3 regions of the Pectobacterium artocarpous genome follow, and region 2 is predicted to be linked to each of the others. Evidence: predicted binding sites of a transcription regulator. Region 2 holds the regulator's gene; each other region holds the start of a gene.
What was found. Region 2 encodes Fur, which represses iron uptake genes when iron is present. Its sites were predicted from a motif close to ATAATAATGAGAACNACTATCAA; they were not measured.

Region 1 (10,408 bases), on a different contig from region 2:
ATACTGTCAGCACCGGTGGCCGTCAGGCTGTCCGGTGTAAATCTCACATCAATCGTGAAGTGACCGTGTGGCATCGCCAGCTCACGCATATTGGTGGTGATGAGCTGTGCCAGCTCGCTGGCGTGGTGCTGACGACGCATGTGCAGTTGTTCTGCAAGGTGCAACGCCTGCTGATGATATTCGCCGACGGAAGCGCTAAGCGCGTCATGGTCGCTTTCCTGCTGTTCCAACTGTTGTTGTTCTTCCAGTAGCTGCTGATGGAACGCCGGGAGCGCCTCTGGAGCAACATGGTGCTTGCGAGCCAGTGCGAGCTGCCGCGACAGGCGTTGTTCCAGTTCATACAGGCGAACCGGGTCGAGATCCATTTGTTCGCTGTAGTGGCGCAGTTCATCGCTCGCTTCGCTGAGCTGAATGCCTGCTTCTTCGAGCATGGACAGCACGGTAGACAGCTTGTCATCCATGCTGATGAGTTCGCTAAGCTGGTGCTTTACGCTGTGCAGCATGCTGATGATGTTCTGCTCTTCGTCTTCGCCCAGCAGTTGCATGGCCTGTTGGCTCATCGTCAATAGCTGGCCGCTATTTGCGAGGCGCTTGTATTCAACGTCAATCTGTTCGTATTCACCGGACTGTGGGGCGAATTCATTCAGCTCTTTCAACTGGTATTGCAGTAGTTCCCGGCGGGCCTCGCGCTCAATCGCCGCCTGTTGCAGTTGCGCCAGCGCACGGCAGCTTTGGTGCCATTGATGCCAAACCTGCTGCATAGCAACCAGCAGCTTCGGTTCATCGGCGTAGGCATCCAGCAGGTGTTTTTGGTGGTCGGGGCGCAGCAGTAGCTGATGAGCATGTTGGCCATGTACTTGAATCAGGTGCTGACCGAGTTCGCGTAACTGGGACAACGGCACAGCGGTGCCGTTAATAAAGCCACGCGAGCGACCATCGACGCTAATGACGCGGCGCAGCAGGCACTCGTTGCTGTCATCCAACTGGTTTTCTTCCAGCCACTGGCGTGCCGTTGGGGTATCTGCCAGCGCAAAGCGGGCGCAAATGTCGGCGCGGGCTGCGCCCGGCCTGACCATGCTGGCGTCAGAACGATTTCCCAGACATAAACCGAGGGCATCAATCGCAATCGATTTCCCCGCACCGGTTTCTCCGGTGATAACGCTCATTCCTGACTGAAAATCGATTTCTAATTCGCGCACGATGGCGAAGTGACTGATAGTGAGTTGCGCCAGCATGATAGCTCCTGTATGTAATCACATGTGATTACATACAGTATAAACTGGTTTTATATACAGTAAAGTAGCTGGATAGAATTTTAGAATAATTTTTTTGACCAGCCGAGTTTTGAGCTTAGTGTATTGAAATAGCTGTAATTTTTCGGATGAATCAGATTTAGGTGGTGCTCGCTGCGGCGAATCAGCACTTCTTCGCCTTCCTGTACCGGTAACGCAATCTGGCTGTCGCAACTGATTTCCAGGTCATTGGTAATGCAGGAAAATTTCAGCCGAATCGTACTGCTGCTGTTGATGACCAGCGGGCGTGCAGACAGCGTATGTGGGAACATGGGTACCAGCGCAATCGCATCCAGCGACGGCGTCAGAATCGGGCCGCCAGCGGAAAGGGAATAGGCGGTTGAGCCAGTAGGCGTAGCGATAATTAGGCCGTCTGAACGTTGGGAAAAGGCGAACTTGTCGTCAATATAGACTTCAAATTCAATCATATGTGCGACTTTCCCCGGGTGAAGTACGACTTCATTAATGGCAGTACTGATGCTGTTGGGCTGGTTTGCACGGCAAACGTGTGCTTCCAGCATGAAGCGTTGTTCGCTCAGATAATGACCGTCGAGCACGTCAGAAAGCTGCTGCTGCGCCTGGTCAGGATCGAGGTCGGTCAGAAAACCGAGGTTACCACGGTTCACGCCGATAACCTTGATGTCATAGCGCGACAGCACGCGCGCCGCGCCGAGCATATTGCCATCACCGCCGACGACAACGGCCAGATCTGCCTGCTGGCCGATATCGGCAAGGCTACCGGTCGGCACGTCTTTCAGGTTCAGTTCACGGGCGATTTGCTGCTCGATCAGAACCGAGTAACCTTTGTCGGTGAGCCAGTGGTAAAGCATCTCATGAGTTGCCAGCGCCGTTGGGTGGCGCGGGTGGCCGACTATGCCAATACAATTAAACGGCCTGTTCATTGTAAGCGGTGTGTTCATTGCTGTTTTGTCCTCAGCGTGGTGTATCGGCAGCGACGGGAAGCAATATATGACGGGTTCCCTTGAATCCCCGATTTTGATCCCCATAATAAGCAACTAGCGAGATTAATGCTAAACCGCGGAGAATTTCATGAGTAGTAAAGAACAGAAAACGCCTGACGAGCAAGTGCTGGATCAAACGGAAGCAGCAAAAGGGCAGCAAACGGATGCCACGCCAGAGACGGCAGACGTAGCTGACCCGCGTGATGTACGCATCGCTGAGCTGGAAGCCCAGTTGAGCGAACTGCAACAGCGTGAACGTGACAATATGCTTCGCGTCCGTGCTGAAGCCGATAACATTCGCCGCCGTGCGGAAATGGATGTTGAGAAAGCGCATAAATTTGCGGTAGAAAAATTTGCCAGCGAAATGCTGCCAGTTATCGATAATCTGGAACGTGCGTTGGATACGGCGGACAAAGCCGACGAATCACTGGCTGCGATGATTGAAGGGGTTGAACTGACGCTGAAATCATTGCTGGATGCCGTCCGCAAATTTGGTATTGAGGTTGTCGGTGAGGTCAACGTACCATTTAACCCAGAAGTGCATCAGGCAATGACGATGCTGCCTTCGGCCGATCACCAGCCGAACCACGTCATGATGGTAATGCAAAAAGGCTATACGTTGAACGGCCGTTTGTTGCGTCCAGCAATGGTTGCGGTATCAAAAGCACAAGACTGATAGTTTTTGCTTTTAAGACTGTATTTACAACGCATCTTCATTCCAAACCCCGTGCCATCGCATGGGGTTTTTTGTTTATATCTTGTTAAGGTTTGTTTGATAAAAAAGATATTTTTTAGGTTTTGAATGGCTCATCATCTTTAACTATCAAAAGAATTGGTATCACCGCTCTAAATGCACTTGATAATCATTATCGTTTTTGTGAGAGTAATAAAACAACAGTGTTAGAAGGGTCATACTATGCCGGGTAGCCGTGTTATTGAGTCAACAAGCCGTACATCAAGGAAGATCAAACTCTCTTTGATGGGCCCGGCGTTTATCGCGGCGATTGGTTATATCGATCCGGGTAACTTCGCTACGAACATCCAGTCTGGCGCAGCCTATGGTTATACGCTGCTGTGGGTGGTGGTGTGGGCGAATCTGATGGCGATGCTGATCCAACTGCTGTCCGCCAAATTAGGGATCGCGACGGGTAAAAATCTGGCGGAACATATCCGCGATCGCTTTCCGCGTCCGGCCGTTTGGGCCTATTGGGTGCAGGCTGAAATTATTGCGATGGCGACCGATCTGGCCGAATTTATCGGTGCGGCGGTTGGTTTCAAACTGCTCTTGGGCGTGTCGTTGCTGGAAGGCGCGATCCTCACCGCTATTGCAACTTTCCTGATTTTAATGTTGCAACAGCGCGGTCAGAAGCCGCTGGAGATGGTTATCGGCGGACTGCTGCTGTTTGTTGCAGCGGCGTATATTGTCGAGTTGGTCTTCTCTCAGCCGGAGCTATCCGCGTTAGCCAAAGGTATGGCGATCCCTAGTCTGCCGACCTCCGATGCCGTGCTGCTGGCGGCGGGTGTTCTGGGGGCGACCATTATGCCGCATGTGATTTACCTTCACTCTTCCTTGACGCAGCACGAAGGCCGCCATACCCGTGCCGAGCGTTATTCCGCAACGAAAGTCGATGTCGCGATTGCGATGACGATAGCCGGATTCGTCAATCTGGCGATGATGGCGACGGCGGCGGCAGCGTTCCATTTCAGCGGCAATCAGAATATTGCCGATCTGGATAAAGCCTACCTCACGCTGGAGCCGCTGTTAGGCAAAGCTGCTGCAATAATTTTTGGTCTGAGCCTGGTGGCCGCCGGCCTGTCCTCTACGGTTGTCGGTACGCTGGCGGGGCAGGTGGTGATGCAGGGATTTGTGCGTTTCCACATTCCGCTTTGGGTTCGCCGCACCGTAACGATGCTGCCGTCGTTTATCGTGATCCTGTCCGGTATGGATCCGACGCGCGTGCTGGTGCTAAGTCAAGTGGTACTGAGCTTCGGGATTGCGCTGGCGCTGATTCCACTGTTGTCCTTCACTGGCAACCGTGAACTGATGGGAACGATGGTCAACGGCAAATGGGTACAGCGTATTGGGCAACTTATTGTCGTTCTCGTGGTTTCTCTGAATATGTATCTGCTCATTGATACGATGCTGGGGATATAAGTCTGGTGCCACGTATGTGGCACCGTTTCACTATTTACTGGTTACTGGTTACTGGTTACTGGTTACTGGTTACTGGTTACTAGCCTTCCTCAGCTCCGTCACCGGAACGCCGCCTATCCCCCAGTTGTCCGTGTCGACTTCATCAATCACGACGACGGTGGTTTTCGGGTTTTTGTTTAGCACATCGACCAGCAGTTGGGTCACGCCCTCAATCAACTGACGTTTTTGTTCAGTGGTGGCACCTTCATTGGTGATTTTGATGTTGACGTATGGCATGGGTTCTCCGGGGTTATGGTTGTGGTCGACGGAAGGGGAAACAGAGCCCTGCCGCGATGAAAAGTGCTGCTGCGCTGCACAGTATCGCTGGCGCGATAGCGTTGGTATTCGTCAAGGCGCTGGTGAGCAGTGGACCAAGAATTTGGCCAATGCCGTAAGTGAGCGTCACCAGACCAAGCAGGTTGATGCTGTGCGGTGCGCGTAGCCGTTTGGCGAAGGGCATCACCAGCGAGGTCGTTCCCATAAAGGTAGCACCAAAGCCGATACCACTGAATATCAGCGCTATGGGAGAGTGGCTGAACAGCGTCAGCAGGACGCATATGCCCTGAATGAGCAGGTTTGCTGTTAGGCTGGGCAAGGTTCCCCAGCGGCTGGCAGCCCATAGCCAGAAAAAACAGCCGGGAATGATGGCCAGCCCAACCAGCGACCAGAGATGAAGAGATAAATGCGGCATACCCAGTGCAGTCACCATCAACGGCAGATAGGTGGCGATGATGATATACCCGAAGCCTGCAAGGCCATACAACAACGCAAGCCGCCGCCAGCCAGGCAGAGGTGGCTCATCGGTATTCGTCAGCGGCTGCGGCGCGACGCTGGATTTAGGCGGAGAAAGGATGAATAAGGCAATCAGAAGTAGCGTGGAGAGCAGAGCGGCACCCCACCATAATAACCCGGCGGTGAGGGCGTAATGCCGTCCGATGATGATGAATTCATTGCCCAATACGATCCCCACACCTACTCCGGCGTAGAGCGAGGCGATAACGTGAGTCTGCCTACTGTGATTCTGGGTATGGTGCAAAATGGTCAACGAACCGAAGATCATCATTGCTGCACTGGCGATCCCGGCGAGGAAACGAATAAGCATGACCAGCATCGTGTGGGTGGTCAGTGCCATCGCGAAGAGCAAAATGCCGTTCGCGGCGGCAGCGCTAAACATCAGGAACATGGGGTGAGAGGCTGAGGCGCGACGGCTGAAAGAGAAAAACAGGCTACCGAACAGATAGCCAGCGTAGTTCGCGCTGGCAATATAGGAAAGCTGGTTGAAGGTGAAGCTGCTCTCTTCCAGCATCACGGGCAGCATCGGCGTATACAAAAAGCGTCCAAGCCCCATGCCTAACGCCAGCACGATCGTCCCGAAAAGGGCAAGCGTCAGCGTATCCGAGAGGGGAATAAGGCGAGGACGATCCATTATGCGATGACCCAAAGTACAGAGAACATGCCGTTATCCTGCCCATTTTCTCAGCAAATAAAAGTGAATAGTAATGAGCAGGTTGATGACGTAAAGAGAACGTTTTTCTTTGTGATGTGGAGAGGCTTGTGTATCACACCCGACGCCATTGGATCGATCGTGCTGACGTCGGGCTTTTTACCGCAGCTACCGCTATGCGATCGTTTTACTGAACGCGTCGACGGCAACAATCGCGTGGGCGACGTCTTCTGCCGTTAACCCGCTGTCCAGATTTTTCAGCGTATCGGCGTCGCTGCACGCCAGCTCTCCGACTTTGACCAGATTCTCAAACGACTCATTTTCCAGATGCAGATCTTTTAACCGGGTTGGCATGTTGATGGCGCGGTAAAAGCGGATGTAGCGTGCGATTTCTTCATCGGGGCGCTGCTCCAGCACCATATGCGTTAACGTGCCATAGGCGACTTTTTCCCCGTGCGTGAGGTGGTGGATATCGCCTTTAATCGCGGTAAAACCGTTGTGGATAGCGTGAGCGCCAGCCAGCCCGCCATTCTCGAACCCGAGGCCGGAAAGCAGCGTATTCGCTTCAACCACAGATTCCACCGCTGGCGTGACGGCACCTTTCTCCACTGCTTTATAGGCGCTGTAGCCGTAGGTGAGTAGTGTTTTTTCGCAGGTTTCGGCAATCGCCATGCCCGCTAGCGTGGGTTTACCGCCCAACATGGAAAGTGAGTGAGAACGCAGAACCGCCTGTGCTTCGACAAACGTAGCCAGCCCATCGGCAATGCCTGAGGCAAACAGGCGGGCAGGAGCCTGAGCGCAGACGGCGGTATCGACCAGTACCAGATCGGGGTTTTTATCGTAAAAGCGATAGGATTCAAACACGCCGTCGTCGGTGTAGATGACAGACAGCGCGCTGCACGGTGCATCCGTTGACGCCACGGTTGGGACGATCGCGACGTTGTGTTTCAGTTCATCGGCGACAGCTTTCGCGGTATCCAGCGTTTTGCCGCCACCTAATCCGACGACGATATTCGTACCAGCGTCACGCGCCAACTTGGCAAGGCGCGTGATTTCGTTACTGGACGCCTCACCGTTAAAGCGCTCGTAATGGTGGCCGATGCTCGCCTGTTTAAGAGAGGTATCGACGCGCTGGCCGATGATGTCCCACACGATGCTGTCCGCCATCAGAAAGGCTTTCGTACCTAGCGGCTTAAGCTGCTCGCCCAGCTCATCCAGCACGCCGCGACCCTGAACATATTTTCTAGGTGAAGAGAAAATGAAATGGCTCATGTTGTCTACCTCGATGATGTTGTTGGAGAAGTGATGCGGTATGGAATTTGAGCGGGTCAGGAAGGCGGTTGCGGTATGCACGCTATGGCGAATTGGCGGTGGTGGTGGAGGTAACAAAAGCGCAGCGTGACTTCCTGAAACGCGAATAACTTAGGGTATAGCATAGACGAGAAACCAGAGATGGACGAAAAGAGCGAAATGGAAGCGCGACGATAAATCATAAAAATCATTCGGTTAGTGAAAAGGTTATGTCGTAATTACCGCTGCGCCTGCGTTTCCCTGCCCGTTTATGTCGGGGCGAAAAGGGGATATGATGTGTGACTCTACTATATGAAAAGCGTTCCTCCAGCCATCGATCGTCGAGGTGTTTGCATGTCGTCTCCCATTGATATCGTCGAAAAGAAGCTGCTGTCCGACCACTGGTTTATTCTTCATAAATATATTTTTGATTTAAAAAGAAAGAATGGCGGTGTAGTGCGCCAAATTCGTGAGGTTTACGACCGTGGTGATGGTGCGACGATTCTGCTGTACAACCGGGCGAAAGGCACGGTGATCCTGACGCGGCAGTTCCGTATTCCTACCTACGTCAACGGTAACGAGAGCGGCATGCTGCTGGAGGCGTGCGCGGGGTTACTGGACGATCATTCGCCCGAAGAGTGCATCCGTAATGAGGCGATAGAAGAAACCGGTTATGCGGTTGGTAACGTCGAGAAGTTGTTCGATGCCTACATGTCGCCCGGCGGTGTCACAGAACGGCTGCACTTCTTTGCGGCCGAATACGATGAATCGCTACGGGATAACTCGGGCGGCGGTGTGGAAGATGAAGATATCGAAGTGCTGGAATTGCCGTTCAGCGAAGCCGTCGCGATGATGAACGATGGTAGGATTAAAGACGGCAAAACCATCATGCTGCTACAGCACGCGATCATTCGCGGCTGGTTTGTCAGAACATAGACAGGGTTTGCGGCACACGGGTATCCTCGTGTGCCTCTTGAAGTTGTGTGGTAACGCTTTCATTCTTGTGTCATTTCATGGTGACGGCGTGATTGTGGTTAATATTAACCGAATAACCTTTTTCTCTGTTTTTATATTTTCATTTTTTGTTTTATTTTCAATGGTATGATCTGGATTTTGTCTTTATTTTAGTCGCTTTTATCGGTTGGTATGTGCGCTATAGGGGGGAAATTTTTCCTAAAATTTTTGTATTTAGATCGAATATTTAGTCATTTCTCACCCCGTTGTGTGACCCGTATCACCGGATGAAAGAATGTAAGCGGTGTAACTCGTTGCTTCATTATGCAGTAACTCATATTCTTTCTTTACAAAAAGTAAAGAAGGACTGCTCTGATGAAGATCAAGAATAAAGTATCCACCCTATTTGCAGTTTCATTGCTCACGCTGGGCGTATCAAGTCAAAGTCTGGCTGCTGAAGTCACCGTATGGGCCTGGGATCCTAACTTCAATGTCGCGGCAATGCATGAGGCCTCGTCGATATATAAAAAAGCCGATCCCAGTTTTAGTCTGAAAGTGATCGACTCTGGTAAAGAAGATATTGAACAGAAATTGAATACCATGTTGGCTTCTGGGGTTAAAAACTCGCTTCCTGATATTGTACTGATTGAAGATTATAATGCTCAGAAATATCTTCAGGCTTATCCTGACTCGTTTATCCCATTACAGGATGTTATCGATTATAGCCAGTTTGCACCTTATAAAACGAAAGTGATGACGGTAGAGAATAAGGTCTACGGTGTTCCTTTTGATTCCGGCGTGGCGGGAATGTTCTATCGACTCGATTATCTGGAAGCAGCCGGATATAAAGAGAGTGATATGGTCAGTATTACCTGGGATAAATATATTGAGATCGGTAAGCAGGTAAAAGCGAAAACCGGTGTTGATATGCTGACCTACGATATGAACGATGTGGTTCTTCCTCATATTATGATGCAGTCTGGTGGAGAATGGTTCTTCGATAATCAAGGGCAACTCAATCTCACTAAAAATAATGCACTGAAAGAAACATTAAAAACGATTAAAGCGATTAACGATGCGAAAATTGCACGTCCTATTTCGGGTTGGTCAAGTTTTGTGGGGAGCTTTAATGCCGGAAAATCGGCGAGTGTAGTTTCTGGTGTATGGGTAATTGGTTCAATTAAAAGCGCTGAAGACCAGAAAGGAAAATGGCGTGTCGCACCGATCCCACGGTTGAACCTCGACAAAGCGGTACATGCCTCTAATCAAGGGGGCTCAAGCTGGTATGTCTTAAAGGGCGGCAAAAACACGAAACAGGCGATTGAGTTTTTGCAGAAAACCTTCGCGGCCGATAGCAATATGTATCAAACCCTTTTGGTTGATCGTGGTGCGCTTGCCACTTTCCTCCCTGCGACTTCCGGCTCTGCTTACGCGGTACACGATCCGTTCTTTGGTGGGCAACCGGTGTTTGCTGATTTTTCTAAATGGGTGACTGAAATCCCACAGGTTTCCTACGGTATGTATACCCAGGAAGTTGATAACGCCATTGCTGCTGAAATACCTGCATTACTGAAAGGCGATTCTGTCGATGACGTGTTAAAACGCGCCGAAACGACACTAAAAAATCAGATTATGCAGTAGCGAGTGTGAGCTTGAGGGCGGGAAGCCCTCAAGCAGTTCTCTCCGGAAATCGATGGTGTGATAAAGATGTATAAACCTAAAATGAATAGGCTTTATAACATCAACGGCTGGGCTTTTGTTGCTATCGCTGTTGGATTAATTGCCTTAATGACGATATACCCTATTTTCAAATCACTTTGGCTCTCTTTTCAGTCTGGCCGCGGTGTGGTGACACAATTTGTTGGCCTGGGGAATATCATTCGTTTATTTCATGATCCTATGTTCAAAACGGCACTTTGGAATACGTTGACGTTTCTGGTAATCCAAGTTCCGATTATGATTTTATTGTCATTGGCCATTTCTTCTTGTTTGAATTCGTCTCAGCTTAAATATCGCCAATGGTTTAGAATAGCGATCTTTTTACCCTGTGTAACCTCACTGGTTGCCTACTCAATTCTTTTTAAGAGCATGTTTGAATTGGATGGCGTGATTAACTCATTCTTGCTGTTTATTCATGTTATTGATGATCCCATTCCGTGGCTATCCGATCCTTTCTGGGCGAAGGTAACGATCATTATTGCCATTACATGGCGTTGGACGGGATATAATATGATATTTTATCTTTCCGCTATGCAGAATATTGATAAATCGA
Region 2 (10,408 bases):
ATCAACCAACCCAGGCAGTACAACGGAGATTGCAATGAGTTCGCGAATGCGGCGCTGGTGGCTGGCGATAAAGCCGCCAATCGCCTGAAAAAGCGCGGCTTCCAGCGCCTCCTGTGTTTTTTCTTGCAGGTCGTAGTGCATTTCTTCCAGCGCTTTTCCCTGCAAATCGTACAGCCCAATGGTCACGTCGTAACGACCAAGACGGATGGCGATAGAATGGAAAGGGCGGTTTTCGGTGATAATTGAAATGGCGCGCCTGCCGCCAGTGGAGGCCTGCTGATCGACTTCTTTGATAAGCCCGCGCTCCAGAAGTTGGCGGGTGATTTTTGTGACGCTGGCAGGTGCAAGCTGGCTCTGTTCTGCTATCTGAATTCGTGAGATGGGGCCTTGCTGGTCAATCAGGCGGTAAACCACCGCGCTGTTTAATTGCTTAACCAGATCGACATTCCCTATCTGCGCCTGTCCGCCTGTGGTCATGAAAAAGTTACTCGCTTCTTTAGGTATAACGCAGAGATAAATGCGTCGTCTTCGTCAACATGGAGCAAGCCTATCTCGGTTTACCCCACGTATGTCTGCTTTACCCCGAGACGTTTTTCACTTTATCCCCAAACCGGGTTACCGTTAACAAACGTCTTGAGAATGTGATAATCACGGTCAAAAGCGGTCAGGTTTGCCACTTTACCGCTTTCAATAGTACCTAACTGCTTATCGACGCCGATGGCGCGAGCGGGATAGAGCGTCGCCATTCGAATGGCTTCATCCAGTGCTATACCAGCTTGTTCGACGCTATTACGCACGGCTTCAATCATGGTCAGTGCGGAACCGCTTAGTGTGCCGTGCTCATCGACACAAATGGCATCACGGTAGTATATGGTTTTACCAGCAAAAATGAATTGGTCAATATCTGCGCCCGCCGGTGCGGTAGCGTCGGTAACCAGCACCAGCTTATCGCCCTTGATACGTTTACTATTGCGAATATTGGCCCAGTCAACGTGTCGCCCATCCGCGATAATACCGCAATAGACTTCCGGAGCGTCGTAAATTGCGCCGACCAAACCGGGTTCGCGGCCAGTCAGATATGGCATGGCGTTGAACAAGTGAGTCGCGAAACGAATACCGGCCGCAAAACCCTGCTTAGCTTGTTCCCAGGTTGCATTGGAGTGCCCGGCAGAGACGATAATCCCCGTAGCCGTTAGCTGACGGATAACCGATGGCTCGACCTCTTCCGGTGCCAGTGTGATTTTTGTAATGGCATCCGCGTTAGCGCACAGAAAATCGACAAGCTCTTGCGTGGGCTGGCGAATAAAGGCGGGATCATGTGTACCTTTCTTTATCACGTTCAGCCACGGGCCTTCGAGATGTAGCCCCAGCGCCTGATGCTTATTCTGCGCCAGCCAGTCTCTCATCACATCGATGCTGTGTTTCATGAACGCATCGCTGGAGGTAATCAGCGTAGGTAAAAAACTGGTACAGCCTGAACGCTGGTTTGCCTGCTGCATGATCTCCAGCGTTTTGACGGAGATCGTGTCCAGTGAGTCGTTGAACTGCACACCGCCGCAGCCGTTCAACTGGAGATCGATAAACCCTGGCGCGAGAAATGCGCCGTTCAGGTCGTGTTGTTCAATGCCGGCAGGGAGCTCGGCAAGTGAGCAGACTCGCTCGATCAGCCCATCGGCAATCACGACGGCGTGATTATCCAGAATCTGATGGCCGGTGAAAATCCGGCAGTGGGTTAACGCGTACATCATCGACTCCCGCGATCGGTTAGAGGTTCTTCATACTTTCCGTTTCTAACTCACGGAAATACTTAACAGTTTTTACCTTTAGCTCCATCGTGGAAGGCTCATCGCACACCATGATGGCTTTGGCATGCAGTTGCAGACAACTGATCGTCCACATATGGTTAACATTGCCTTCTACCGCAGCCTGTAGCGCCTGCGCTTTGTTGCGGCCGGTCACCAGAATCATCACTTCTTCGGCATCCAGCAACGTACCAACGCCAACGGTCAGCGCAAATTTAGGGACCAGACTGACGTCCCCGCCAAAGAAACGGGAATTCGCGATGCGGGTCTCTTCCGTCAGCGTTTTAATGCGAGTACGGGAAGCCAGAGAGGAAGCGGGCTCATTGAAGGCGATATGTCCATCATTACCCACGCCGCCCATGAAAAGATGAATTTTTCCGTAAGACTTTATTTTCTCTTCATAACGGTGACATTCTGCTGTGGTGTCTTCTGCGTTGCCGTTCAACAGGTTAATGTTTTCACGCAAAATATCAACGTGATTGAAAAAATTCTGATGCATGAAGGTATGATAGCTTTCTGGATGGTCGGTCGGCAGGCCGACATATTCATCCATATTGAAGGTGACAACGTGTTTGAAGCTCACTAAACCTGCTTTGTGCATGGCGACCAGCGATTTATAAGCCTCCAGCGGTGAACTGCCTGTCGGTAACCCAAGAATAAAAGGGCGCTCTGCGCTGGGCTTGAAAGCGTTAATCTTTTCAACGATGTGGCGGGCTGCCCATTTTCCGACGTCTGCGGCGGTAGTTAAGGGAATGAGTCTCATCAGCACTCTCCTGATTTTCAAGTGGAATGAATTGCGTTATTGCGTCAAGCGCCAGTTGCGCGTGTTGTCTATGCATTAAAATTAGTCTACTCCGTTTTTTTTAATCTTGAAATAAGTTGGGGTTTTATTCAGGTATAAACTTTTAATATGCAGTTTTTGGGTGATTTTTATCACATAATTACGGGGTTTAATTTGTGTAGCGAATTATTTTTCTTACACTCCCCCTAAGAACCACCGCTGGTCACGTTTTTTGGCAATGACATTTTCAACAGCGACGTTTTTCGGCAGTGAAATTTATTGGCAGGTTTGTTTGCCCCACAACATTTCATTTATCTCGCAAAGGTAAGAGAGGGAAAAGTGAGTACTTTGAGCTATTTACAAAAAGTCGGCCGGGCGTTGATGGTGCCTGTCGCGACGCTGCCTGCTGCCGCTATCCTGATGGGGATTGGTTACTGGATTGATCCGGTTGGCTGGGGAAGCGAGAACGCGCTGGCGGCACTCCTCATCAAATCGGGTGAGGCGATTATCGGGCATATGGCGGTGTTGTTTGCTGTCGGTGTTGCTTACGGCATGTCGAAAGATAAGGATGGTGCGGCGGCATTGACCGGCTTTGTCGGTTATCTGGTGTTGACTACGCTGTGTTCTCCGGCCGTTGTCGCTATGATCCAACGGATCCCTGTTGAACAGGTGCCCGCTGCGTTTGGCAAGATTGAAAACCAGTTCATCGGGATTTTGGTCGGTGTGATGTCCGCCGAACTGTATAACCGCTTTAGCCAGGTTGAACTGCCTAAGGCGCTGTCGTTCTTCAGCGGACGCCGATTGGTCCCTATTCTGGTTTCTTTCCTGATGATTCTGGTGGCGTTCATTTTAATGTACGTCTGGCCGGTGATTTACAATGCGCTAGTGTCGTTCGGTGAACATATCCAACAGTTGGGCTCGGTGGGCGCCGGGGTTTACGCCTTCTTTAACCGTTTGCTGATTCCTGTTGGGCTACATCATGCGTTGAACTCTGTGTTCTGGTTTGATGTCGCGGGCATCAACGATATTCCTAACTTCCTAGCTGGTCAGCAGTCTATCGATTCTGGCAAAGCCGTGGTGGGGATCACCGGACGTTATCAGGCGGGCTTCTTCCCGATAATGATGTTTGGCCTGCCGGGGGCAGCGCTGGCGATTTACCACTGCGCCCGCCCTGAGAACAAAAGCAAAGTAGCTGGGATCATGCTGGCGGCGGCATTTGCCTCCTTCTTCACCGGGATCACCGAACCGCTGGAGTTTTCCTTCATGTTTGTGGCCCCGGTGCTGTATTTCCTACATGCGTTACTGACCGGTTTTTCCGTCTTTGTCGCGGCCAGTATGCATTGGATTGCCGGCTTTGGCTTCAGTGCCGGTCTGGTGGACATGGTGCTGTCCTCACGCAATCCACTTGCTACACAGTGGTATATGCTGCTTGCACAAGGGCTGGTATTCTTCATCATTTACTATGTGGTGTTCCGTTTTACCATCATGCGCTTCAACCTGTTAACGCCGGGACGTGAACTGGCCGTGAGCGGTAGCGAAGCTGATGGATATGACGTGAGTACCGCGATTGCAAGCGAGAAATCAGGCGATGCAGCGGTACTGGCGCGGGGTTACTTGCAGGCGCTGGGCGGCAAAGCCAACCTGATCGGCATTGATGCCTGTATCACACGCCTGCGTTTGAATGTGGCAGATTCCTCTCTGGTTGATGATGCGCAGGCGAAGCGTCTTGGTGCGGCGGGCGTGATTCGTCTGAATAAGCAAAGCGTCCAGATTGTCGTTGGCACACAGGCTGAATCGATAGCGACCGCGCTGAAAGCGGAACATAACAAGGCGTAATATGACGGCGTTATATGTTTAACGTGCTGTTGTGTCGATGAAATAGATAGGGCGAGATAGCAATCTCGCCTTTTTTTTCGTTATGAATAATTAAATGAAACTAACGGTTGTTTCCCAGCGTAGCTTGTTGGATCATTGTCGGTTATACGTCGTTTTAGCATTGAGGAATGAAGAATGAGTGAGGCTGAAGCCCGCCCAACCAACTTTATCCGTCAGATTATCGATGAAGATCTGGCGTCCGGTAAGCATGACCATATTCAGACGCGTTTCCCGCCAGAGCCGAACGGCTATCTGCATATTGGGCATGCCAAGTCTATTTGCCTGAATTTTGGTATCGCGCGTGACTATCAGGGGCAATGTAACCTGCGCTTTGACGACACCAACCCGGTAAAAGAAGATATCGAATACGTTGAGTCGATCAAACGTGACGTCGAGTGGCTGGGTTTTTCATGGAGCGGCGATGTTCGCTATTCTTCTGATTATTTCGATCAACTGCACGCGTATGCGGTTGAGTTGATCGGTAAAGGGCTGGCTTACGTTGATGAACTGACGCCCGAGCAGATCCGTGAATACCGTGGTACGTTGACGGCGCCGGGCAAAAACAGCCCTTACCGCGACCGTACCGTGCAGGAAAATCTGACGCTGTTTGAAAAAATGCGCAACGGGGGATTTGCGGAAGGTACGGCCTGCCTGCGTGCAAAAATCGATATGGCATCGTCCTTTATCGTAATGCGCGATCCGGTGCTGTACCGTATTAAATTTGCCGATCATCACCAGACGGGTAACAAGTGGTGCATCTACCCGATGTATGACTTTACCCACTGCATTTCCGATGCGCTGGAAGGGATCACGCATTCGCTGTGTACGCTGGAATTCCAGGACAACCGTCGTCTGTATGACTGGGTGTTGGATAATATCACCATTCCTTGCCATCCGCGTCAGTATGAGTTCTCTCGCCTGAATCTTGAATACGCGATTATGTCCAAGCGTAAGTTGAATCAACTGGTTACGGAAAATGTCGTTGAAGGATGGGACGATCCACGTATGCCGACTATCTCTGGTCTGCGTCGTCGCGGTTATAGTGCGTCTTCTATCCGTGAATTCTGCGTGCGCATCGGCGTCACGAAACAGGATAACAACGTGGAAATGGCCGCGCTGGAATCCTGCATCCGCGACGATCTGAATGAGAACGCCCCGCGCGCGATGGCGGTGTTGGATCCGGTCAAAGTGGTGATCGAGAATCTTCCAGCCGGGCATGAAGAGTTTGTCACGATGCCAAACCATCCGAACAAGCCAGAAATGGGCTCACGTCAGGTTGCATTCAGCCGCGAAGTTTACATCGATCGCGCTGATTTCCGCGAAGAGGCCAACAAACAGTACAAGCGTCTGGTGTTGGGTAAAGAAGTGCGTCTGCGTAATGCCTATGTGATCAAAGCCGAGCGTATTGATAAAGATGAGCAGGGCACCATCACCACGATCTACTGTAGCTATGATGCGGAAACGCTGAGCAAAGATCCGGCTGATGGCCGTAAAGTGAAAGGTGTGATCCATTGGGTTTCTGCGGCACACGCGGTGCCAGCGGAGTTCCGTCTGTACGATCGCCTGTTTAGTGTGGCAAACCCTGGCGCAGCGGAGGACTTCCTGTCGACGATTAATCCAGACTCACTGAAGATTACGCAAGGTTTTGTAGAAGCGAGCCTGGTGCAGGCGGAAGCAGAGAAAGCGTATCAGTTTGAGCGCGAAGGTTACTTCTGTGCCGACCGCGTTTACTCCAGTGCAGAACATATGGTGTTTAACCGTACGGTTGGACTGCGTGATACCTGGGTAGGCTAACGCCACCAGTAAGAAGACAAAAATAAAACCGCCTCGGCGGTTTTATTTTTTATGCGGTCGATTTATCGTGTTGATTCGTGCAGGGTTTCATCCTCGCGGCAATCCCCTTCACTGCAATGCCCATAGAGATACAAACTGTGGTTGGTCAGTTTAATGCCGTGTCTTTCTGCGATCTCGCGTTGGCGTGCTTCGATAGATTCATCGCGGAATTCAATGACTTTGCCACAGTCGAGGCAAATTAAGTGATCGTGATGATGCTGCTGTGTCAGTTCGAAAACGGATTTACCCCCTTCGAAGTTATGACGAGTGACGATGCCCGCATCATCAAATTGGTTGAGTACGCGATAGACGGTAGCAAGACCAATCTCTTCGCCCATATCAATCAATCTCTTATATAAATCTTCCGCACTGACGTGGTGACAGACAGGATCCTGTAACACTTCCAGAATTTTCAGTCTTGGAAGAGTGACTTTCAGGCCGGCCTTCTTTAATGCGATATTGTTGTCAGTCATGCGGGTTTAGTCCTGTTGCTTACTTATCAATGGAGGCTGCCTAGCCTATGACATCGGTCGGCGCAAAAATGTAATAGCGTCCCAATTATAGAACCGCACATACAAAATGAAAACAAGGGAATGTTAACAATATTGTCCCCATTCACACTACTGGTATATAACGCAATCCGTTGTTGATGAATGAGGAAATGGTGAAGCACATATAAAACCGATGGGATTATTGTACAGGTTTACTGATAGAAGTTAAAAAAATGTATCAATTATTATGAAAGATTTTACCTATCAATGTTATTTTGGCTCTGATAGTGATTATCAGAGCCAACGTGGTTTACCCAACCAGCTCTTTCAGATTCAGTTCATCGCTGATCTGTTTCACCCACGTTGTTACGCGTTCGCTGGTCAGTTCAGGCTGACGGTCTTCATCGATAGCCAGGCCGATGAAGTGATTGTCGTCGGCGAGCCCTTTAGAGGCTTCAAAATAATAGCCTTCTGTTGGCCAATGGCCGACAATCGTCGCGCCGCGAGGCTCAATAATGTCACGAATGGTGCCCATGGCATCACAGAAGTATTCTGCATAGTCTTCCTGATCGCCACAGCCAAATAGGGCAACCAGTTTCCCAGTGAAATCAATTTCTTCCAGTGAAGGAAAAAAGTCATCCCAATCACACTGAGCTTCACCGTAATACCAGGTTGGAATACCTAGCAGCAGGATATCGAAACCTTCAAGGTCCTCTTTGCTGCTTTTGGCGATGTCATGAACATCCGCAACGTTGGTGCCTAACTGCTGTTGGATCGTTTTGGCGATGTTTTCAGTGTTACCAGTATCACTGCCAAAGAATATTCCGATGAGTGCCATGAATTGAATAACCTCTTGATTCCTAATGGTATGGTGTAATGTTTCACCCACTTATCCATTAATAATAACAGACACTCACATCAGGAGAAACTCGTATCGGTAAGGAGGCGTAAATCAAGAACATATGAAATGCGGAGGGCAGTAAAAGAAACGAAGCGTATCCCTGCTGAGGCCAAATTCCACATAATTGATATGGATTATGTCATCGTCTAGGAGCAAATGCACATATCCTTAAGTGTATTTTTATGTTAACAATAATGTTTCATTTTTTATGAATGCGCTTTTTATTTTAAGGGCTAATTTCGGTTGTAATTGAAAGCAGGCTTTTGTTTGTAATAAATAAAAGTCACTTCACGGTACGTTACTATTCATGAGAATTAAAAGCATACAAAAGATAATGTTTTTATCAAATTGAACACTTGTGACATTTATTGGGAATATTCCTAATAAATGAAGGCAAGAATTATACCCATTTACAGGCGAGGTGATAAAAATACGGAGGTATTTTTTATCCTTTTGATGTTAAAGAATGAAATGGAAACTTAGTATAAGCGGGCTTGCCGACATACATGAGACACGGACGACAGCGCTTTTGATGGTAACTCACTGATTGAAAATCCCTATATCTATAAAAATAAGTGAGTTCATTCTCAATATGAAAAATTATTTTAATAAATATGGCGAGAGCGCTAAATATTCTCTGCGTTTAGCCGATGAGTTAGCGTGGTTTTTGAGTTTTCAACTCGGTGAAATATGAACGCTAGAGAGAAGTGACCTGTTTCATGGTGTGAATTTTATGATTCATATCGGTTGATTAGCGATAAAAATCTTTTTAACCATTTTCCTGATTTGGAGTGAGCTATGAGACTTATAAAAAATATTGCCATCAGAACCGCTATGTTATGGGTGCTGGGCACTTTTTGTATTCTTTGGGGCGGCGTATCAATATATACCATATTCTCTTTTAAAGAGATGACGGCGAGCTCGAAAACCAGCACCTTGCTGGTTCAGAACATGAATTTTATCAACCAGGGCAACGATCAGTACTTCCGTATGGTAACCCGTCTGGCGCGCGCTGTTGACGCTCGCCGCAGTGGTGATAATGCCACCGCAGATAAAGAGCAGGCTTCTGCACTTGTCGCGCTGGATAAACTGAAGTCCGATTTGGTGGCATTTAATGCTATCGATCATGCGGGTCTGGATGCTTCTCTGGTGCAGGCCGTCAGCCGTGACTGGAATAACCTGGTTGTTCAGGGCGTTGAGCCGCTTTATCAAAAAGCCGTTGCCAATGCGCTGGATGATTACCAAAATCAGGCCAAGAACGTTGTGCCGCCGCTGAGTCGCCAGTTTGGTGCGTCTTTAACCGCATTCAGTAAAGCCAGTGCAGAGAAATTCGATGCAGCGGGTGTGCGTTTTGAGCTAATTACCACGATTGGGCAGAACATTTTGCTAAGCGGATTGGTTATCGGTCTTATCATGCTGTTCCTGACCGATCGTTATCTGGTGGTGTGTCTGACCCGTCCGTTAAATGACCTGCGCGATCACTTTAGCGTGATTGCTTCTGGTCATCTAGGCAAGCCAATTCTGGATTTCGGCAACAATTGTGTAGGGCGCCTGTTCCCGCTGCTACGTGAAATGCAGGGGAGTCTGGCCAACACGGTTAGCACGATCAGAAACAGCACGGATTCCATCTATCAGGGTGCTTCTGAGATTGCGGCGGGCAACAACGATCTGTCTTCACGAACCGAAGAGCAGGCTTCCGCACTGGAAGAAACTGCGGCTAGCATGGAGCAATTGACGGCGACGGTGAAACAGAACGCTGAAAACGCCAACCACGCTAGCCAACTGGCATTACAAGCGTCGACAACGGCGAAGAAAGGTGGAGAAATCGTTGAGAACGTGGTGAAAACCATGGCAGAAATCTCCGGCAGCTCGAGAAAAATCGCAGAAATCACTACCGTGATTAACGGCATCGCTTTCCAGACCAACATTCTGGCGTTGAACGCGGCAGTGGAAGCGGCACGTGCGGGTGAGCAAGGGCGCGGGTTTGCCGTGGTCGCGGGTGAAGTACGCAGTCTGGCGCAGCGCAGTGCGCAGGCGGCGAAAGAGATTGAAGGGCTGATTTCCGAGTCTGTTCGCTGTGTGGATACGGGTTCCAATCTGGTTAACGATGCCGGTGACACCATGCAGGATATCGTCCGTGCAGTCACCAACGTGACGGACATTATGGGCGAAATTGCGTCAGCATCGGAAGAACAGAGTAAAGGGATTGCGCAGGTTGGTCAGGCCGTGGCAGAAATGGACAGCGTAACGCAGCAAAACGCCGCGTTGGTTGAACAGGCATCGTCGGCCGCCTTGTCGCTGGAAGAGCAGGCGGCGTTGTTGAATCAGACGGTGTCGTTGTTCCAGTTGTCCGATATGCAGTCAGCGTTGAAAGTCGCGGCAAAGCCTGTGCAGAAAACGCAGCAGGTGATTGCACCCCGAGCAGGCAAAGCCTTGCCACCGAGTAATGATAACTGGGAAAAATTCTAAGCGTTGTTTTAATCCGAACGCGAGAGTTGGCTCTCAAATAGAAATTTGTGCGGCGTCAGAAATGGCACCGCACAAAATGTGAATATTGCAAGAAATGAGTGCGGAATTACACCAATCAGGGCTGCTGTTCCGCTAACTGCGACAGCAGCATCTCTTCAATCAATTCGCTGCGGCTGATGTTCCGCTCTTCAGCAAGGCTGTTCAGGATATCGACGGCATCGCTGTTAATCTTTAATTCAACACGGCGCAAACCACG
Region 3 (10,408 bases), on a different contig from region 2:
ATGTCACCATACAAATAATTGAAATGGGTTCTGGCCAGGATAATGCGGCATTTAATACATAGCGTGCGAATATTCCGACTGGAATCACTAGCGTCATAATTAATAACGCCACACCAGAAACCCACATGGCAATACGATAGAGTACATCCATACTAGAAAGATAATATTGTGCCATTGTGCCACCTATATTCGCTAAGTAGTAATCGAAGAAGAATTGTTGATATCAGGGGCGAATAAATAGAGTGCTATTTATGATGTTGCTGACAAATCCGTGGCGCGGTGATAATGGAAATCTATCCACTATCACCGTTTTCATTGCGTAAATCCGTTAGCCAAGAGTCCGCTATTTATCCGCTGAGATGAGAGACTGATTATTGGACGTCAGCGACGGCTTTAATCAGATCCTGATATTTGGCACCAAACTGATCGCGTACGGGCTGTGTGGCTTTGAAATAATACTCGGTATCCATGTCATGGAACTGAACACCGCCAGCTTTCATTTTATCCAGAGATTGCTGAGTATATTCATTCCACAGCACACGCTGTTCTTGCTGCGCTTCTTTCGCTAGCTTCAGGATAAGGTCCTGATCCTCTTTAGAAAGTTTGTCCCATTTGGTTTTGGAATACAGGAACAGCTCAGGAATAATGAAGTGGCGGCTCCAGGTGTAGTTTTTCACTACGGGCAGGTAGTTGTGTGCGACAAACGTCGGCGGGTTATTTTCAGTGCCGTCAATCACGCCGGTTTGCATGCCGCTGAAGACTTCACTGACGCCCATCGCGATTGAGTTGGCCCCCATTGCTTTTAACGTTGCCAGCGCGACCGGGCTACCCTGGACGCGAATTTTCATGCCCTTGAGGTCTTCGGGTTTCACCACCGGCTGTTTGGTGATTAAGTTACGCGTTCCCGCATCCATCCAGCCGAGAAAAACCAGTTTGGATTTGCTGTTGTTAGTAATTTTGTCTCCAATCTCCTGACCGATTTTTCCATCCAGCACTTGATGCATATGATCTTCATCACGGAAAATATAGGGCAGCGTGAAGACTTCTATTTCCGGTAAAATAGCAGCAACGGGCGTCATTGATACACGGATAATATCAATCGCGCCGAGCTGTGCCTGCTCAATCATTTGTTTTTCATCACCCAAGACTCCACCGGGGAAGGTTTTAATTTCCAGTCGGCCATTTGTGGCGGCTTTTAATTTCTCTCCCATTTTCTGAACGGCAACGACATTAGGGTAACCTTCCGGGTGAACATCAGAGGCTTTAATTTGTTGTGCCTGAATCGCTTGGCTCATCAGGAGTACGGTAGATCCCAGACAAGCGCCGATCAATGTTTTTGACAGCTTCATTGAATTATCTCCAAAGATGGGGGTGATATTATCGATAATAAAATGGTGATTTAAAAATATAAGTCTATGAAAAATAGCGTAATGAATAGTGGGTTTACGGCTGAGAAAACGGCTGCCGGATTACATTATTCTTGGGGCAGCATCAGTATGCTCTGCGAGTTAAGCTAACCTATTATACAACTTCGTAGAATGACTCGTGTCACAAAAGAAAAAGCTAATATGAAATGCTGTTTTATATGGGTTTCATTCCTGTTTACCTCACGGGATTATACGTAACATTGTGTTTTATTTATCTTATTATTCATCTTGTTATCTATTTATTTCATTAAACCTGTCGCCAGCCATCATGAAATGGTGTGATAACTTAATGTTGATCACAAAACGTCGATCATAAAAACCCCACCGTATTGTCGATGTTTTAGATCGATCTCCTGCCGATATATTTATGAATGCTCTTCTTAGTAGTTTTTTTATACCTTTCGTGTTGATGTGCGGGGGAATACCCCCAAAAACCCTGTCAGAACACAAGAAAAAGTATGTTATCTGGTGTAAATAATAATGAGAACGACTATCAATTCGTTCAGGGTTTGGTATCATTTCAGGCTGCGTTATTGTGGCATTATACCTGCGGGTATGTGCAGGTACTGTACAGAATGAATGGTGGAGGCACAGCGTGAAGACTGCTGTCAGTAATACAACTCAACAGGTGTTATCAACCTGGCAAAAAAAACGTGGCGCATTCAGCGCATTTTCCCGTAGCGTGCTGGTTATCCTGCTGTGTACGGCGGGACTAAGTGGAAATGCGTTTGCGGCTCCTGCAACGACGCCGTTATCGACAGAGAATGCAGCACCTGCCACTCAGCCTGCTGCGGCATCCCCTTCAGCCCCTGTGACAACCGATGCTCCTGCCTCAGCACTCTCGCTTCCAGCGACTGCGGCACCAGGCACCAATAACCTGATGAAAACCGATTTGTCCGTCTGGGGTATGTACCAGCACGCTGATGCTGTGGTGAAAACGGTGATGATCGGTCTGCTGCTGGCTTCCGTGATTACCTGGGCGATCTTCTTCAGTAAAAGCGTTGAGATGTCTGGTGCGAAACGCCGTCTGCGCCGTGAATATTTGGCATTAGAACAGGCGAAAACGCTGGATGATGCGCTGGAAACGGCGGACGCGTTCAAAGCAGGCAGCGTTGCACAGCAACTGTTGGTTGATGCGCAGAACGAACTAGAACTTTCCGCACGTTCGGATGACAACAACGGAATTAAAGAGCGCACCGCGTTTCGTCTGGAGCGTCGCGTGGCGGCTACCGGGCGTCACATGGGGCGTGGTAACGGCTATCTGGCCACGGTCGGTGCGGTGGCGCCGTTCGTCGGGCTGTTTGGTACGGTATGGGGCATTATGAACAGCTTCATCGGTATCGCACAGACGCAAACCACCAATCTGGCGGTAGTGGCTCCGGGGATTGCAGAAGCTCTGCTGGCGACGGCGATTGGTCTGGTTGCCGCGATTCCTGCGGTTGTCATCTATAACGTCTTTGCACGTTCGATTGCCAGCTACAAAGCGATGGTCGGCGATGTGGCTGCACAGGTGCTGCTGCTGCAAAGTCGCGATCTCGACGTGGCTGCCAGCAATGATAACCGGGCGTCTTCAGCAGCGCATAAACTGCGGGTGGGTTAAGTCATGGCGATGCATTTGAAGGAGGACGTGAGTGATGACGGTGAAATGCATGACATTAACGTCACGCCGTTCATTGACGTCATGCTGGTTCTGCTGATTATCTTCATGGTGGCGGCACCGTTGGCAACGGTGGACATTCGTGTCGATCTGCCCGCCTCATCGGCAGCACCTCAGCCGCGCCCGGAAAAACCGCTTTATCTGACGGTAAAAGCGGATAAGCAAATGTTCCTGGGGGAAGAGGTGGTGAGCGAGCAATCTCTGGCTCAGGTACTGGACGCGAAAACCAGCACTAACAAAGAAACGACCATCTTCTTTCAGGCGGATAAAAGCGTCGATTATGAAACCATCATGAGCGTGATGGATTCACTGCGTAAAGCAGGCTACCTCAAGGTTGGTCTGGTCGGTGCGGAAACCGCAGCCGCTAAATAACGGCTGAGTGGGTGTTTTAGGAAGGAATGCGGTGGGAAATTCAAACCGCGTTCCTTTTTTTATGCCTGTCTTTTGTGCGTATAGCTTGATGTATAAGGCTGGCAGGAGGCGTTGGCTTATGCCTGTGAGTCAGGATGACGCCAGTGAATACGCGTCGGAATATAGCGCCGATCTTCTTCAAGAGGCTGCTGTGCAATCAGGCTGGTCACCATCTCAAAACTGCTGCGCGCCAGGTTTTCACAATCCTGCGCTACGGTATCGATCTTCAGCGGTAAACAATCAAACAGATAGTGATCGTCAAAGCAGCATAGTCGGATGCCACTTTCCATCAGGTTATGCTGGCTCATATAACGCAGTACGCCTTCCATCAGACCACAGGCGGCAACAAACAGCGCTTTTGGCGGGCGACTCAGTGTGGCACACAATTGGGCAAACATTTCATAACCCGCGCTGGGGTGGTAGCTGCCGTGAATAATCCACTCCGGCTTACAATCGATACCTGCGCGTGCCAGCCCGAGCTGGAAGCCTTCCAGACGGTGGCGAGTCGGAGAAATTCTCGGCTGACCGCCAAGAAAATAGAATTCATCACGATGTTGGCGGGCGATGCGCTCAACCATTTCCGCGGTGGATTCCACCGCTTCGGAAATCACCATCGGCAACGTGGAATCGCCGATCACCCGGTCAAATTGTATGACAGGCAACTGCTGATTAATTTTCTGATATTCGGTATCACTCAACAGGCTGGAGGCGACGATCAAGCCATCGACCTGGCGTTGCACCAGACTGTTGACCGCCATCATCTCCTGACTGGCGTTTTCGTCGGTGCAGGCAATCAGCAGCTGTAGCCCTGCTTCACGGCACAGCATCTCCAACTCGCGGGAAATGACGGCAAAGCCGTAGTTGGTCATTTCCGGCACCACCAGTCCCAGCGTGTTGCTGCGTGAGGAACGCAGTGAACGGGCGTGAATGCTAGGCTGGTAACGCTGCTCATGTGCTACGGCTAAAATGCGATCGCGGGTTTCATCAGAAACACGAAATTCTTTGCTGCGTCCGTTAAGTACCAAACTGGCGGTGGATTTTGATACACCGGCAATCGCAGCTATGTCACTGATTGTTATGCGTTTAGTTGGTTTCACCACGAGATCTGCTATCAGAAAAAAGGAACGTTATTCTATCACGCATGGTGCTAACAGCCAGTGCTGTAGCGTTAATCGCCCAGAGCCGCTGAACGTCATCGTCGCTTCACTTTCCGGGAAATAGCGTGCAGACATCACAGCCTCGCCGTCGTTGATAAAAATTTCAACGCTGGAACGATCGCACAGTATCTGCAATTGGCTCAGGTCGCCACGCCAGTAGCGATGTTCGGGTTCGCTGGTGCGCCGATTACGTCGGCTCAGCGTGACGCGCTCCCCATCCCAACAGAGAACGAGCAGCGAGGCGAGGCTGAGCTGGAATTCCCCCTGAACGGTGATGAGGATTTCCGCGCTGCTGGCATGCAGCGGGGACGCGTAGTCTGCGGCACCATGCCAGGTGTAGTGCTGCCTGCGTAGCTGTTGCAGTTCACGTGCGGGACGTTGATAAATGCGCTCGCCGTGCAGCGTGAGTTCACGCGGGCAGGTCATGGTGTGGATCCAGCCGTATTCGATTGTCGGTTCAAAAAATTCATTATCGTCGGGAATCGACATCCAGCCGAACAGCAGGCGTCGCCCGTCTTCACTCTGTGTGGTTTGTGGGGCGTAAAACTCAAAACCGAGATCCAGTTCGTGGAAACCCTGATGCGGATAAGCGCCGTTGTCGTAATTGAGTGAACCGATGAAATAGCCTGCCTGGAAGGTGTTCAGGTAGCGCTCTTCCTCGGCGGGAACGCCTTGCGGGCAACAGATCAGTACGTCCTTTTCATCCAACGGGAACAGGTCCGGGCACTCCCACATGTAGCCAAAATCACCTAACCCGCCCAAACGGGAGCCGGCGATCTCACCGATCTTTTCCCACGTCAACAGATCGTCAGAACGGTAGAGCAGTACTTTCCCTTGCAAGTCGAGATCCTGTGCGCCTAGCACCATGTACCAGCGGTCGTCATGACGCCATACTTTCGGATCGCGAACGTGCCCTGTGTAGCCGTCAGGGAGCGTCAGAACCGATCCCAGTTTGTCATATTCACCGTTAGGATTCTCTCGGGCGAGGCATTGGAACGCAGTACGTGAGCCATCATCGTATTTCACGTTACCCGTATACATCAGCATGATCGCACCCTGATCCACCACGGCAGAGCCGGAGTAGCAGCCGTGGCTTTCATAGCTTTCACTCGGCACCAGTGCGACGGGTTCATGCGTCCAGTTCACCAGGTCGTCGGAGCTCCAGTGCCCCCAGAATTTTGCTCCGTGGGCACAAGATAAAGGATTCCACTGATAAAACAGATGGTAACGCTCATTGTGATGAATAAATCCGTTCGGATCGTTGAGCAAACCCACGCACGGTGACAGATGCCATTCCGGGCGATACGGGTCTTCCTGTTTCCGTGAGTAGCCTGACATCAGGGCGTGCGTCATGCGCTTTAGTAAGTGGACTTGCTTCATTATTCGCTATCCGTTTTATATTTCAGCAGTAAGGAAATGACAAAGGCAGCACCGAACGCAATGAACATCCCAATCAGGTAGTTAAGCATCGATCCGCCTTGCACAATGGCCAGACCTGGAAAACCAGTCAGCCCGACGGCCGTCATATTGACGTGATGGAAGACGACCCACGCGCCACCAAGCGCACCGCCTGCCAGTGCGGCCAGGAATGGTTTAATAAAGCGCAGGTTGATACCAAATATCGCCGCTTCTGTGATGCCCAGCAGACAAGAAAGTCCTGCGGGAACGGCAATCGCTCGGGTTTTAGCATCACGCGTTTTGAAGTATACCGCCAGACACGCGCCACCCTGTGCCACGTTCGCCATCGCCCAAATCGGCAGTAGGAAGTTGACGCCGATATTCGGGTTGCCAAGCAGTCCGGCTTCAATCGCATGGAAGCTGTGATGAACGCCGGTGATGACGATAACGGAGTAGAGGCCGCCAAACAGCAAACCGGCCAGCCAGCCCGCGTGGGCAATCAAGGTGCTGAGTAAGAAAGAAATGCCATCGCCCAGTGCACGCCCCGCAGGCCCAATGATCAGCATAGCGACTAAGCCGGAAATGATGACCGTGAGGAACGGCGTGACGATGATGTCTAGTGCATCAGGTACGGTTTTACGCAGGCGCTTTTCCACGATGCTCATGAACCAGACGGCCAGTAGTACCGGAAACACGGTGCCCTGATAGCCGATCATGGCGATGTCCATGCCGAAGAAATGCATGGTCTCGAAGCCCCCCGCGACGCCCCAGGCGTTGGTCAGCGCTGGGTGAGTCAGGATGCCGCCCAGCGTCGCGCCCAGATAGGGATTACCGCCGAATTCCCGAGCGGCGGTAAAACCGATCAGGATAGGCAGGATAATAAAGGCAGCGGAGCTGAACATATCCAGCATCACGAAGATCGCGCTGCTGGCATCGACCCAGCCATAGGTTTTGATCATACCGAGCAGCCCCATCAACAAACCGGAAGCGATAATCGCTGGCATGATAGGGACGAAGATGTTCGAGAGCAGACGCGCCAGACGTTGCAGTGGATTCAGCTTTTTCGCCGCGATAGAGGCGGCTTCGGACTTGCTTGATTCACTGATGCCTGCCGCTTTGATGAACTCGGCATACACCTTGTTGACCAGACCTGTGCCGAAAATGATCTGCATTTGTCCCGCGTTCTGGAAACAGCCTTTCACGCCGTCAACGTTCTCGATCGCTTTCTTGTCAGCCAGACTGTCGTCATTCAGCACCAGACGCAGACGAGTCGCGCAGTGGGCAGCACTGGCGATATTCTCTTTACCGCCGAGGAGGGGGATGAGCGCGGCGGCGGTGTTGTTGATATCCATGTTATTCCTCTTTTTCAATCGGATATGCAGTTTCTTTGGCGTCGATTAAGGCGTCATCGACGCTAAGGTCAGGCAATTATCAGAACCAGGTTTCCATCTGGATGCCGAAGTTCCATTCGCCGCCAGCTTTAAAGCTGGTGGAGCCAAACGTATCTTCACTGGAGTAACAATCCTATCGTCACAGCAAGGTGGCTTAGTTTCATTTTTTCGTTCTCGTCGTGAAGGAGAGGTATTATTTTTGTATTTCTCATATTTAGCTAAATTGCTAAACCGATTTTTCATGAGGAAAATAAAAGCCATCAGGAGGGGGAGCAAGAAATTTCACTCACCCGATTCTGTAACTGTGATCCTGACTACAAAACCGGGCGGTAACCGCATTAAATGGAAGGAGTTAGGGGGTGACTAAGGGAAACGTGTCTAACTGTTGAGCATACGGGAGTGCGGTCATTGCGCCTTTTGCCGTGGTGGCAAGTGCGCCGCACCGCTGTGCCTGCGCGATAATCGGATCCCAGCTAAGCGGCTGTGACAGATCGTCATACTGCGCCAGACCGTGCAGTAAACCGGCAACGAAGGCGTCTCCTGCACCCGTGGTGTCGACGGGGGTCACTGACGGTGCGGCAAAGTGTCGTAGCTGGTGGCGATCGTGTAGCCAGACCCCTTCGCTGCCCAACGTTACCAGCAATAGCCGAGTGGGGTAGCGCTGCATAAACTGCTGAATCCCTGCTTCAACATCCGGTGTTGAACAGAGAAAGGCCAGCTCTTCGCGCGACAGCTTCACCACGTCGGCCAGCATCAGTGCTTGTGTCAGACAGTCGCGCAGTTCCTGCTCGCTTTGCCAGAGATCGTCACGGATATTCGGGTCGAAGCTAACTCGCCCCAGCGCGGCTTTTATCTGCCGCATTGCCTCAAAGGCGGTACTGCGCGAAGGTTCCTGCGAGAGTGCGATCGAGCAGAGATGCAGCCATTCTCTTCGGTTGAACATCGGCAGATCTTCCGGCTGTAAAAACAGGTCAGCACTCGGGCGTACCAGAAACGTGAAGGCGCGTTCTCCTGCTTCATCGAGGCTCACGACCACGGTTGAGGTTCGGTGGAGTTTGTCGTGCGCCATGTGATGAGTATCGACGTTCTGCTGTTCCAGCACCGTTTTTAGAAAATGGCCAAAAACATCGTCACCGACGCGACCAATAAAAGCGCTGTTTCCCCCCAGTCTGGCAATGCCGACCGCGACATTGGCTGGAGCGCCGCCGGGACATTTCAGATAGCGTTCCGTATCTTCCGGGATGAGATCGACAACTGCGTCGCCCATGACCCAAATTCTGTTTGCCATAACGTTACTCTTATCAGCGATAATCAGACTGTTTGCTAAAATAGAAGAATCGGTTTAGCTAAGCAATACCCTTCACCGAAGAGACGCATACACATCAATAAAACGCACTTTCCCACATCGCGCTGGTGAAAATTTATGCGATAGTCATCACGTCGCCACGGTCATCGGACTAAATAAAAGAGCTGACCATCCGATAGTTATGGGGCGTGGCTAAATGAATTCGGGAATCAAGCCGCAAAAAGGACGAATAAGGACGAATGGAGAAGGATATGCATCACCCCACCTCTTTCCGGGGTTACCCCGGTGCGTAATTACAACCTGCTTTGGGGAATATGGGCGTTATGGGCCTTGTTGGTCGTTGCCTGGCTTATTGATATTTATAGCGAATTCCCCCTTCGCTATTACGGTCAGGGAGTGACTGCCGTACTAGCCGCGAGTGCCGTGATCGCATTTTTCTATACTGTTAAAAGGAATAACACGATGTTTTCATTTGATAAAAACAAAAAAGATGCAAAAGAACCGCAAGAGCGCAGTGAAATAAACAGCTCTCTCGCTATCAGCCCATCGAACGAGTTGATTAATTCAGTGAACCCTGTGCGCGTGAAAAAAGACACCTTCATTTCTCAGGGCGCACGGATGACGGGCTCTCTGGCTGTGGATGGCAACATCACTGTGGAAGGTCGGGTAGAAGGTGATGTGCAGTGCGATAACACGATTAAAGTAGAGCACACCGGTCAGGTAAACGGTGAAATGAAATCGCAGCAGATCATCATCAACGGCTGCGTTGAAGGGCGCATCGCCGCCAGCGTCGTAGCCATTCTGGCGCAGGGGAAAGTATTTGGCGATATTTTCACCGACGAACTCTCCATCGAAAAAGGCGGCATCTTCACTGGCCAGTCCCACCCGCTAACCCCGCCAGCGCAAAGCCAGGAAAAGCTGACCTACGTGGAAAAGAAAAAAGAGAAAACCGCTAAAGCACCCGCCGAGCAAGAAAACGTCGTCGCGCTAGCGAGCAATGCGCCAACGGCGTGAGGTCTGTTCTTAGTTTCGGAACTCTTGCCTATTCTCCGCGCCAGCGGGGATAAACCGTGAGATGACTACATGCAAGTATATGTAGGAGGGGATTTCCCAGCACCATTAGGGCCAAATCCCGTTTCTGGGTGGCGTGATGGGGGATTGCGTGTCAGTATTAAAACACGCCAGTTTTGCACCCACCGTAATGGTGAGGTGCTATGCCGATGATTTTTGTCTTCCATACGTTACCGTAAGGAGGTGATATGAAAATTGAAGCCGCAGAGTCGTCCGTCTTTGCCAGCCAGCAGGTAATGGCGAAGCGTTCTACAGAGCATGCAGAGAAAGCGGCGCTGTCCGAACAGCTTCAGTCTTATCAGTCGGGCAGCGGTGCCGTTCCTGCAGGTGAGACGACGCGATATGATTTCACCCGCATTAGCCCAGCCGATCTGTATGAAACGGTAGAAGGCCTTGTCAGTAGTGGACGGTTGGGACGTGAAGAAGGCTCCGCGCTGCTGGGTTTTATTTCGTCGCCACGAGAGAATGTCGGCAGTGTGCCGCCTTCCAATGTGTTCCAGCCGATTAACGTTTTCGACACCATTCAGCAAGGTGTCGCGGGTGCCTCATCCCGTAGCGAAGTGCAAAATACCGAAAGCCTGCAACGTGCG

Region 1: ACKQAD_RS07600 (Nramp family divalent metal transporter) is a predicted target of Fur. The motif match lies at 3,111-3,133, and genes of this name have one in related genera.
Region 3: exbB (tol-pal system-associated acyl-CoA thioesterase) is a predicted target of Fur. The motif match lies at 1,902-1,924, and genes of this name have one in related genera.

What each region holds. Positions count from the first base shown of each region.
Region 1 is NZ_JBJXVK010000009.1:4,414-14,821, forward strand. Features, by position in the region: gene recN (DNA repair protein RecN) at 1-1,235, opposite strand, end outside; gene nadK (NAD(+) kinase) at 1,316-2,194, opposite strand; gene grpE (nucleotide exchange factor GrpE) at 2,343-2,930, shown strand; gene ACKQAD_RS07600 (Nramp family divalent metal transporter) at 3,171-4,409, shown strand; gene ACKQAD_RS07605 (2-hydroxymuconate tautomerase family protein) at 4,479-4,685, opposite strand; gene ACKQAD_RS07610 (MFS transporter) at 4,699-5,874, opposite strand; gene ACKQAD_RS07615 (glycerol dehydrogenase) at 6,067-7,164, opposite strand; gene nudK (GDP-mannose pyrophosphatase NudK) at 7,537-8,118, shown strand; gene ACKQAD_RS07625 (ABC transporter substrate-binding protein) at 8,512-9,777, shown strand; gene ACKQAD_RS07630 (carbohydrate ABC transporter permease) at 9,844-10,408, shown strand, end outside.
Region 2 is NZ_JBJXVK010000006.1:147,219-157,626, reverse strand. Features, by position in the region: gene nagC (DNA-binding transcriptional regulator NagC) at 1-477, opposite strand, end outside; gene nagA (N-acetylglucosamine-6-phosphate deacetylase) at 600-1,745, opposite strand; gene nagB (glucosamine-6-phosphate deaminase) at 1,765-2,565, opposite strand; gene nagE (N-acetylglucosamine-specific PTS transporter subunit IIBC) at 2,923-4,419, shown strand; gene glnS (glutamine--tRNA ligase) at 4,594-6,252, shown strand; gene fur (ferric iron uptake transcriptional regulator) at 6,315-6,764, opposite strand; gene fldA (flavodoxin FldA) at 7,093-7,620, opposite strand; gene ACKQAD_RS05770 (methyl-accepting chemotaxis protein) at 8,482-10,152, shown strand; gene ybfE (LexA regulated protein) at 10,268-10,408, opposite strand, start outside.
Region 3 is NZ_JBJXVK010000030.1:3,253-13,660, forward strand. Features, by position in the region: gene ACKQAD_RS17670 (TRAP transporter small permease) at 1-175, opposite strand, end outside; gene ACKQAD_RS17675 (TRAP transporter substrate-binding protein) at 372-1,349, opposite strand; gene exbB (tol-pal system-associated acyl-CoA thioesterase) at 2,023-3,027, shown strand; gene exbD (TonB system transport protein ExbD) at 3,031-3,456, shown strand; gene ACKQAD_RS17690 (substrate-binding domain-containing protein) at 3,573-4,592, opposite strand; gene ACKQAD_RS17695 (glycoside hydrolase family 32 protein) at 4,623-6,032, opposite strand; gene ACKQAD_RS17700 (sucrose-specific PTS transporter subunit IIBC) at 6,032-7,402, opposite strand; gene cscK (fructokinase) at 7,794-8,729, opposite strand; gene ACKQAD_RS17710 (bactofilin family protein) at 9,210-9,761, shown strand; gene ACKQAD_RS17715 (hypothetical protein) at 10,007-10,408, shown strand, end outside.